2 regions of the Sphingobacterium sp. NGMCC 1.201703 genome follow, and region 1 is predicted to be linked to the other one. Evidence: riboswitches for the same ligand, from Rfam matches in the RefSeq annotation. Region 1 holds a riboswitch; the other holds the start of a gene.
What was found. A riboswitch is a leader RNA that binds a small molecule or an ion and turns the genes downstream of it on or off. The one in region 1 is predicted to bind thiamine pyrophosphate.
Positions count from the first base shown of each region.

Region 2: another riboswitch for thiamine pyrophosphate. It lies ahead of thiM (hydroxyethylthiazole kinase); the one in region 1 lies ahead of ACK8HY_RS06555 (Crp/Fnr family transcriptional regulator).

Region 1 covers NZ_JBLOHD010000002.1:286,304-291,032, forward strand. Annotated here, with positions in the region: gene ACK8HY_RS06545 (hypothetical protein) at 577-1,530, shown strand; gene ACK8HY_RS06550 (MBL fold metallo-hydrolase) at 1,600-2,280, opposite strand; gene ACK8HY_RS06555 (Crp/Fnr family transcriptional regulator) at 2,334-2,951, opposite strand; TPP riboswitch at 3,155-3,248, opposite strand; gene ACK8HY_RS06560 (SusC/RagA family TonB-linked outer membrane protein) at 3,817-4,729, shown strand, end outside.
Region 2 covers NZ_JBLOHD010000001.1:691,430-696,158, forward strand. Annotated here, with positions in the region: gene tenA (thiaminase II) at 115-768, opposite strand; gene thiD (bifunctional hydroxymethylpyrimidine kinase/phosphomethylpyrimidine kinase) at 752-1,594, opposite strand; gene thiE (thiamine phosphate synthase) at 1,591-2,223, opposite strand; gene thiM (hydroxyethylthiazole kinase) at 2,213-3,016, opposite strand; TPP riboswitch at 3,096-3,188, opposite strand; gene ACK8HY_RS02715 (VanW family protein) at 3,363-4,205, opposite strand; gene ACK8HY_RS02720 (hypothetical protein) at 4,258-4,729, opposite strand, start outside.

The sequences.
Region 1 (4,729 bases):
CCCCTATCAATGGAAACAACAGTGTATTTAATAATAATATTTTCTTCATAAGCTCTTTTGGATAATACCCTTGATTAATTAATATAATGCCTAGATTTTGCATGCTCAGTGCCGCTATTTAGAAATCAGTCTACATGGAAAATTCAAACATATTACTTGGCGGTAGGTTAATATACAATTTGATTTGAATCTCTCATCGCAACCAACTATAGATCTTTTATTTATCTTTTAAAATAAACATTATTACTAGTATAACCGTTTTGCATAGTTCTGCCCGACTGTATAAATTGAATGTGATGCCTTGGTCTTTACAGCTGGGTTAAAAATGAAGACTTGCGAATTCGGGTATTGGTGCCGTACGTCATCCCCTGTCAGGTAGACAAATATAAAGCCATCAAGGGCGAATAATAAATCGTGTCAGAATATCCCAGAATTATCGTATATATTTAATTGAGGTCCTATACTTTCGATCAGTTCTAATGATGTATCGTTGCTATTTCATTGGAACTGGATAATAAAAGAAGTGAAATGGAACATTTGAGTGAAACGTCGAAACATCTATAGATAATTTGACCAATGAAAAAGATTGAAAAGAATTTTAGTAATGCGATCTATCAAAATTTTGATGAGATACAGCAATCGTTAAAAAAATCATTAAATCGAGTTCGGATTGCATCAGGGAATGGTTATCGAGATTTGTTTAATTCTAATGCCTGGGGAAGACAGTATCATAAACTGTCCATCGAAGAATTGTTTTTTATGAACCTTAACAATGATGCAATACTGGCGATATTAAATGTGTCAATTTATCATGCTATCGTTCAAAACGATTATAGTCATTTGTTAAATGGCGTATTTACTTATTCGCGGTTAAGGTCTCTCCAAAGGGCGTATATTCCCGGAGCTAATGACTGGAACGTAGTCGAAAGTCTAATCAATAATGATATTGCACTGCGGGATATAGAATATCCCAAGTCTTTAGGCTTTAATACGAATGTATTTTATGATACAACGCTTCTATTGAGCGGGAACTTACTCAGAACAATTTTGACCAATCCCGATTTAAAAACGCTGACCCTCGAACAATATTCAAAATTTATTGGTGAAGTTTCATCAAAATTTGATAGGGCTCTCTTACAATATCTATACGGATTGACGACAGAAGATGACAAGCTATGCAAAACTAACTTTGCGGAAATGGAACAGTTGTATAATAGATGCCAATGGCTATCCTCGGGCTGGTACCGAGATGCTAATTTGAATAAATCCGTTCCAATATTTCTTTTGGGGCTTTATCAACTCAAAAATATTGTCAATATCAATATTGAAATTGAATTAGAAAATGAATTTTTAAAAAATACAGATCGCTTTATCGTTGACAACCCCAATTATATCCCTCAAATCTTTAACTATTTTGACGGCGAACTTGAGTTCCTAAATGAAACGTTAACGAATAGTTTCGTTCCGTTTTATCACACCTACAAAATCAAGTTAGATGAAATCAAAACAGTCACTCAGGCAAAGAGATGAGAGAAGCCATTCAAGGTATGGTCATCCAGCGTAAAGCTGGTCTGGAAGAAGGATGTTCCTCCATTGGTATTAAAGCTCGCTGCATTTAGCCACAAATTGCTCAAACGTCCCGCTTTTATTGATCATGACCGGTCCATGGCCGAAACAGATGATGGCAGGCTTCAGTTTGGCCAGCTTCTGTAGCGATTGGATATTGCGTTGCTGATCCGTGGTGAATAGACCTGGCGGCAGCCGTAGTCCGACTGCCGTCGTGAGCAGGTTCATATTGACTGCCGCATCTCCGATGATCAGTACACCATCCCGCTCTCGGAATAAAGAGATATGACCTGCTGAATGTCCGGGTGTCTCAATGACCCGAAAGTTTCCGATCATGTCGTTTTCAACAATTGTCCGTTGGACTTTATGTCCCTGACCTGCCCAATACTTTTGTTGAAGTTTTGCAATCCAATGTTGCGGTCTTGGATAGGCTTTGGTAACCATACCCGTTTCAGCCCGAAACACTTCGTTGGGATGGCAGAGCAGGGGTATTGCGAATTCATCACATAGCTGATCGCTACAGCCTTGATGATCTGCATGTGCGTGTGTCAGGACATGTTGATAAACGGGTAGTTCCTCGAGCGCTTTCTTGACAGTGGCATACGAACTCCGTATTCCGGAGTCGACCAATACACCTTCGATAATATAGCAGTTGATACTGTTTCGAGGCATCAGTGAAATCTGAACCACCTCGGGAGCGATGTGACGTAACATATTTTTTTGTGCAAATCTACATCGCTGATCCGGACGGCATAAGGACATTTGTCCTATAATTCCTTGGATCGGTGCAATTGCCCCTTGGCCCGGGTAAGCGAACGTTGCGTAATACCTAGGTACGATGCTAGATCTTGTGTGGCTACACGCCGGATGAGCATCGGTTCGTTCGTCAAGACATGACGGTATTTATCCAAAGCCGACCGATTGTTGTAATTCAGCAGGTAAAGCTCCTTTTGGCTATACTCCCGCGCTATCACCGATTTTATAATATTGTTCCAGGCGGTAACCTGACCAAGCAGATTCAGATAGTCGGGATGGCTTATCCCATAGATGATGCTATCTTCGATCACCCTGATACTCCTTCTGGATTTTTCCTGCGCCACAAATTCCGAAAATGAGGTGGCAAATTCATTTTCAAACTTGAAGCAGGTTATATTTTCTTTTCCTTCTTTGTCAATAGCATATGCCTTTACAGCACCTCGGACAATAAATCCAATATAACGGCAGGTATCACCCTCTTTAATAAAAAAATCACCTTTCTTCAAGCTGATAGGTTTGAAGAAATCCGCAGAAAAGTTGATCTCCTCGTCTGTAAGGGCTCCGGTTAAGGACAGGTATTTTTTGAGTGTGTCAGTCATTGGACTATCTTTCCGTTCTTTTAATTTCATTTTGACTGTCTAGTCGTATTTTCACATTTAAATGTACATATATTTCTTAATTTGGGAATAGTCAGGCAATGGAATCCACACCGATCGTTAAAAATTATACCGCAACGACCTTCCTACCCGAAAGCCTTCGTTATGCATGAAACATTAGGTTTGCTTAAACGTTGGTAATGAAACGATAAAAAAAGGGCCTTGGTCTTAACCAAAGCCCCAGGAAACATTTTTCCTTCGCCAGCATTACCTGGATCAGGTGCTATGGGTATATTCTCAGATTTTTTCAAACCACCCCTAAATGCTTCCAATAATAGGACAACAGCTAGCGGTTTTTAGTTTTAGCTATGTTAAATAATTTAAACGTTTTTCAACCTAGTGTTGGTGAAGGTTATATTATTCTTTAAAATGGAACTGATGTAATTCCTTTTTTTCTAAGAATAGAAGTTGTCGCAAAAGCTCTTGGAGCTTTTCCTGATTGTATGACATCAGGATATCGATAAAGCCATTAGTTAAATCTATAGCTAAAATCGAATGTGACGACTCACAAAAGACGCTTTGGTATATCGACTGAGATACGTAAGCACACTCCTTGTTCCCAGACTATCGTCGGATGGAGCCAATTTCACGCAAATATAGGCTCTCTTTACTCCCTTGCCAGCTCATTCGATAGTAACCACTTATTTCAAAACCACATATACAACTAATTATCAGACAATTACATTCCTATAAAAATTTTAAAAAAAAGTCTTTTTATTTCGTAACTTTTCCTTTACATTTATATAAACAATGCTAAAGTTGATTCGGCTTGTCGGCGTTTGGATCTTCATCTACTTGGGTCAAACATTATTTTTAACCAATTTTTAATTACATGATTATGAGTAAAATTCTGTCTTTTTTACTTCTATGGCTAGTGATCGTCCCACTGGCCCATGGTCAACAACGCATGCTAAAAGGAAGCCTTGTGGACCTCGCCACCAATGCCCCCTTGGGAGGTGCAACGATCCGGCTAGAATCTACCTCCATCGGAACCTCCACCGACGATCAGGGGAAATTTACATTAAATGTACCGCAGGGCGCAGTCAAACTACTGGTTACACTGGTGGGTTATGAAGATGCAAGACGTACCGTAACGGCACAAGAAAGCGACATCACCATCAAAATGACAAGCAAATCGTCTGCCCTAGAGACTGTCGTGGTCACTGCGCTGGGTATTCAGCGTAAAGCCAAGAGCCTGACCTACTCGACGCAGGTCGTAAAAGGTGACGAACTGACCAAGGTGAAAGATGTCAATCCCATGAACAACCTGACCGGTAAAGTCTCGGGTGTGCAGATCAATCGCAGTTCATCGGGTATGGGCGGATCCGTAAACATTGTACTACGCGGATTTAAATCAAACCGCAACAACCAGCCTTTGTATGTTATTGACGGTCTCCCAATCACAAATACAGACGGTAGTGGCAACTCAGGCGCCTTTGGCGGAGGTACCGACCGTGGGGATATCCTGAGCACCTTAAATGCGGATGACATCGCCGCCATCAACGTATTGAAGGGTGCGTCTGCATCGGCATTGTACGGTAGCCAAGGGGCTAATGGTGCCATTATGATCACCACAAAAAAGGGTGCCGAAGGAAATCTGAAAATTGACCTCTCCAGTGGATTCACGGCTGACAAAGCATTTTACCTGCCCAAATTGCAATACCGCTATGGACAGACCACCCCTTCCAGCGAGGAAAGCTGGGGTGAAAAAGGTAATTTTGCTGATCCTGTAAAAGATTTCTACAATACTG
Region 2 (4,729 bases), on a different contig from region 1:
AAAACCATGTAAATCGTTTATAAATAGCTCTTTTTGCTTTTAGACGTTTTTTCTATTGCCCATTTTTGAACAACTGCTGTTCGTTATCGAACAATTTAACCGTTGTTTTTGCGGTTACCACATGCTCTTGTCGTAAGCTGCCTGCCAGAAATGATATTCCAATCGGGAAGCTGTTATAAATACTTGTCGCATTTTCTCCCGATTTGTTGCAGTAGTTTGTTCAGAAATTTGATCGACGTAATTTTTGGCTTTGTTCACACCCTCGGCAAAGTCCTCACCACTATAGGTTTCGATCCATTTGGAATAGGGGTTGTGGTCACCACTGGCGATCGAAACGATGTGGTCGCCAACTTCTTTATAAATCCAAAAGCAGGGTAAAGTCGCGGCCATAGCGACTTCAATAGGTTCAAAGGCAGCTACACTTTTTAAAAAGTGTACGTAATGGTGACAAACGGGTTCTATCTTGTTGTCGTCTTCCGGGTCCAGACCAAATTCTTTAAAATAGTTTTCATGGAGCGCTTTTTCGACGATAAGGGCATTGCGTCCAAATTCAAAATAATCCAGGGCTTGTTGATTGTCTGCACTCTTTGCACCTATGAAAGCTAAAACACGTCCAAATTCCTCCAGATAGAAAGCATCCTGACGCATATAAAATTGAAATTTGTCCAGCGGTAGACTGCCATTGCTCAGTTCGGAAATAAAAGGCATGGCTAGGATATCAGCATAAATTGGTCTTATAGCATTCCAGGCTTTATCGCTCCATTTCATGAAAAATAAGTTTAATAGGGTTGTGGAAATGATTAAGTGGCCCATTTCCTTTGCCGATAACGAGATCTTTGCTTCCTTTGATTGCCTCATGGACATAATCTAAAGCGGTAGCGACGGCCTCAGCAAGGGGAAATTGCTGCGCTAATTGGCTCGCTATTGCGGAAGAAAGAGAGCAGCCGGATCCATGTGTATTTTTGCTGTCAATTTTTTGTGATTTAAATACCAATGCTGATGCGTTTTGCTGAAAGAGGAGAGAGGTAAGCTCGCTACTTTGAAGGTGTCCGCCTTTAATAAGCACTGACTGACATCCTTTTTCAAGAAGTTCAATGCCCGCTTTTTCCATTTCTTCGACCTTAGCTATAGTCCTTCCGACAAGTACACTGACTTCATCCAGGTTGGGCGTGATAACCGAGGCTTTTGGAAAAAGTAGATCAACACAAGCTTGAATTGTATCATCATGGATTAACTTGTGACCACTTGTCGACACCATCACGGGGTCAAAGACAATTGTTCCACGGTATTCCTTCAAATAGCTGCTGATCAGTTCGACAAGTTCAACCGTGTGAACCATCCCGATTTTGATCGCATCGGGATAAATATCATCGAAGATCGCATCCAATTGCTCACGTACTGCTTGGGTCGGTATCTCGTAAATATTTCGTACCCCTTGCGTGTTCTGCACGGGTAATGCCGTTAAGACGTTCATGGCATAACATCCAATGGCTGATATAGTTTTCGTATCGGCTTGGATACCGGCTCCGCCACTGCCATCAAACCCCGCTATGCTCAGTACAGTGGGCACTGTATATTTTTTCGTTATGTTCATGTTAATAATTCCTTTAATTGGGCGCTATGCTTTCTTGGATTTTTACTTTGGCAAATTGCCGAGACGACCGCAATGGAATCTGCGCCAGCCAGCCAGGCACTTGTGCTGGTATCCAGGTTCATGCCTCCGATGGCGATCAAGGGCTTTTCAGTTAGATCACGTAACTCAGCCAGTCCACTGATTCCCCAGGTTGTAATGGTGTCTGTTTTTGTTTTTGTTGGAAAAATTGGGCTTATACCAAGGTGGTCTACAGCGGCCATCTGTTTGCTGTCAAGTTGTATCCGAACTTCCAGCGACCAGCCAATTTGAAGACGATGTCCGTATTTTTCCCTTATTGCTAGAGGTTGACGATCATTTTGTCCGACATGCACCCCCCAGGCCTCGATTTCAATCGCAATATCCACGGCATCATTGATGATTAAAGGGATTCCGTAACGATCGGTAAGCTTTTTTAGCTTCTTGGCTTTTTCCAGAAAGCCTGTCGGCGTTTCGTTCTTTTCGCGCAACTGAATAATATCCACACCGCCGATTATGGCTTCTTCGGCAACATGGAGCCAAGGGTTTGGGTAGCAGTCCCGTTCGGAGATCACCAGATACAAGGGGTAAGGAAATAGAGGATTAATTGCCATAATGCTTCAAGTTGAGATGCATCCGGATACGCTCTTCATTCAGCAGATAGAGCTCATCATAGAGATGCATCTGTAAGGAACCCGGACCAGCGGATCGCGCTGTTGCCAGTTCACCTGCTAAGCTCAAAAGGGAGACACCGGCGGTCGCGGCTTCAAAAGGATGGTCTGTGACTGCTAAAAATGCGCCGATGAGTGCCGTCGCGCTACAACCGAGTCCGGTAACCTGGGTCATCAAGGGGTGTCCATTGTGTACCTCTGCGGTATGCTGTTCGGACAGGATATAGTCTACCTTTCCGGAGATGCAGATGATAGATCCTAATTGTTCTTGTAATGCTTTACCAAAGCCAATAGCAGCTTTGCTGTCTGCAGTGCTGTCTACACCTTTGGTATTGACCTCGTTGAAATTGTAGAGGCTCATGATCTCTGATGCATTTCCCCGTATCACAGTGGGCTTTAACTCCAGGAGATTTGCCAGTAAGTCATTGCGAAAAGCGGATATTCCCGCGCCTACTGGATCCAACACCCAAGGGCGGCCAATGTTATTGGCATGTTCTGCCGCTACAAGCATGGACTCGGCGGTAAGTTCACTCAATGTGCCGATGTTGAGGACCAATGACTGGGCAAGGTCAACAACCTCGCGCACTTCGGATGGACTGTGAACCATGACTGGGGAAGCTCCAAGAGCAAGGAGCGCATTGGCGGTGCTATTCATCACCACCAAATTCGTAATATTATGTACAAGTGGTTTTTGTCGTCTGACCTGTGCTAACAGATCGATAATTAAATCTTCCATTCCTTTTTGTTCGCTATGTTTGTACGTGGCTTTGACAGGAAGAAATGAGACAGATGGGCTGTCCGGTATATTTCAATATACCTAAGCGGTTGCTTTTCCCTACGCCGGTATAAACCGAATCAGGTTCGAAGGGACTATCTCAATTCTATACAGAATACCCCCAAAGCCATATCAAATTTAGACAAAAAAAAGGACTTTTTATAACCCCTGTTTTTATTCGGTCCCGGAATAGTAAAAATGACTGCGAGCGATTTGACCGACATTTTCAGTATGAGTAGGGAAATAGATTGAGCCGACAATGAGCAGAGGATGATGTCAAAATGATCTTTCGTAGTTAGCTTAATTGCTAGAAACTTTTATTATCTTCAGTTGGCAATTCCGTGTAGTCAGGTGGGCTATAAGTGACGCGGGCAAAATTTTTCGTCAGGAGTTCCGTATCAACAACCTTTCCACCCTGAAATTTCAGGAATTTTTCCCGCCAGATTTCATTTTTTCGATAGAATTGATCACCTATCTTAAGGAATTGATGCTCTTTTTCAATGACGTGATAGGCAAAATCGAGCTCCTGATCGATCCGGAGCTCACCTTCAAGACATTTTTCGGTAAACCAAAGATTAATCTGAAACGTATAGGGTGTATTGTTGGTAAATTGATAGTCCCGATAATTGTAAAACACTGTTGCACCGCTTCCGAAAGGTAATACACGCCCATCATCGGGAAACGGATCAAAAGAATGGTGATAACGCTCCGTGACTGTCAGTGGGCTATGGATAACAAGCCAATGGATCAGGTTGGAGATCTGGCAGATTCCACCACCGATACCTGCCCGGGCTTCACCAAAAGACAATTCCATCCCTGGAAGATAGCCCTTTTTTCGTGTGGGTTGACCGACTAGTTTACAGAATGAAAAAGTTTCGCCGGGGTGGATCAGTACACCATTGATCTGCTTTGCTGCAATCTTTAGATTGGTCACTTTATTGATCTGCAGCTGCATATTGTTTTCCCCCAGCTTTTTTAATAAAACAGACTGGTGTTTTTTGATGCGATACTGCAGCGCTGTTGTAGATTTGGTTTTTGTGTACTTTTTATTATCCAATAACCAAATGGCTTTTCTTTGTGTCCTTCTCGCCCAAACAGCGAGAAAATACAGTAAAGGGTGACGTTGACTTATTAATTTCCGTTCTTTCACTAATGACGAATAATGTGTATTGCTTCCTCCTATTTCAGTTTGCGCGTTTAAATTATTGAAAATTGGAGGAACTTTCCTTTGTTTGTATTGTTTTAGAGGTAATTTTATCCTGTTTGTCAAATACGGTGCTCTCGTATTGGTGGTTGCCCAGGTCTTTTGATACTATTTTCAATTCCAATGTACCATCACGATAAAACAGGTAAGTGCTTTCGTTGCCTTGCACAGCTATTTTGGATTCGGCAGTGAGCTTTCCCGCCGTGTCAAATGCCTGCCACGAAGAGAAATTGTCTGCTTTTGGGTTCTCATAATAATACAATGTACGTTTTTCGATAGCGTCATTTAGCCCTGAAACTTCCTCAACAAGCTGCCCATTTTCATTGTAACGGTGGTCGACCCAATGCATGCGTTGGTAAACGAAGTGGATGGACTCCTCCCTGATCACTTGATATTGATCATTTAAATGATGGATGGAGGCGGTTTGCCGTTCAGGATCGGTAATGAGAATAGCGCGCGGTAAGTATTGA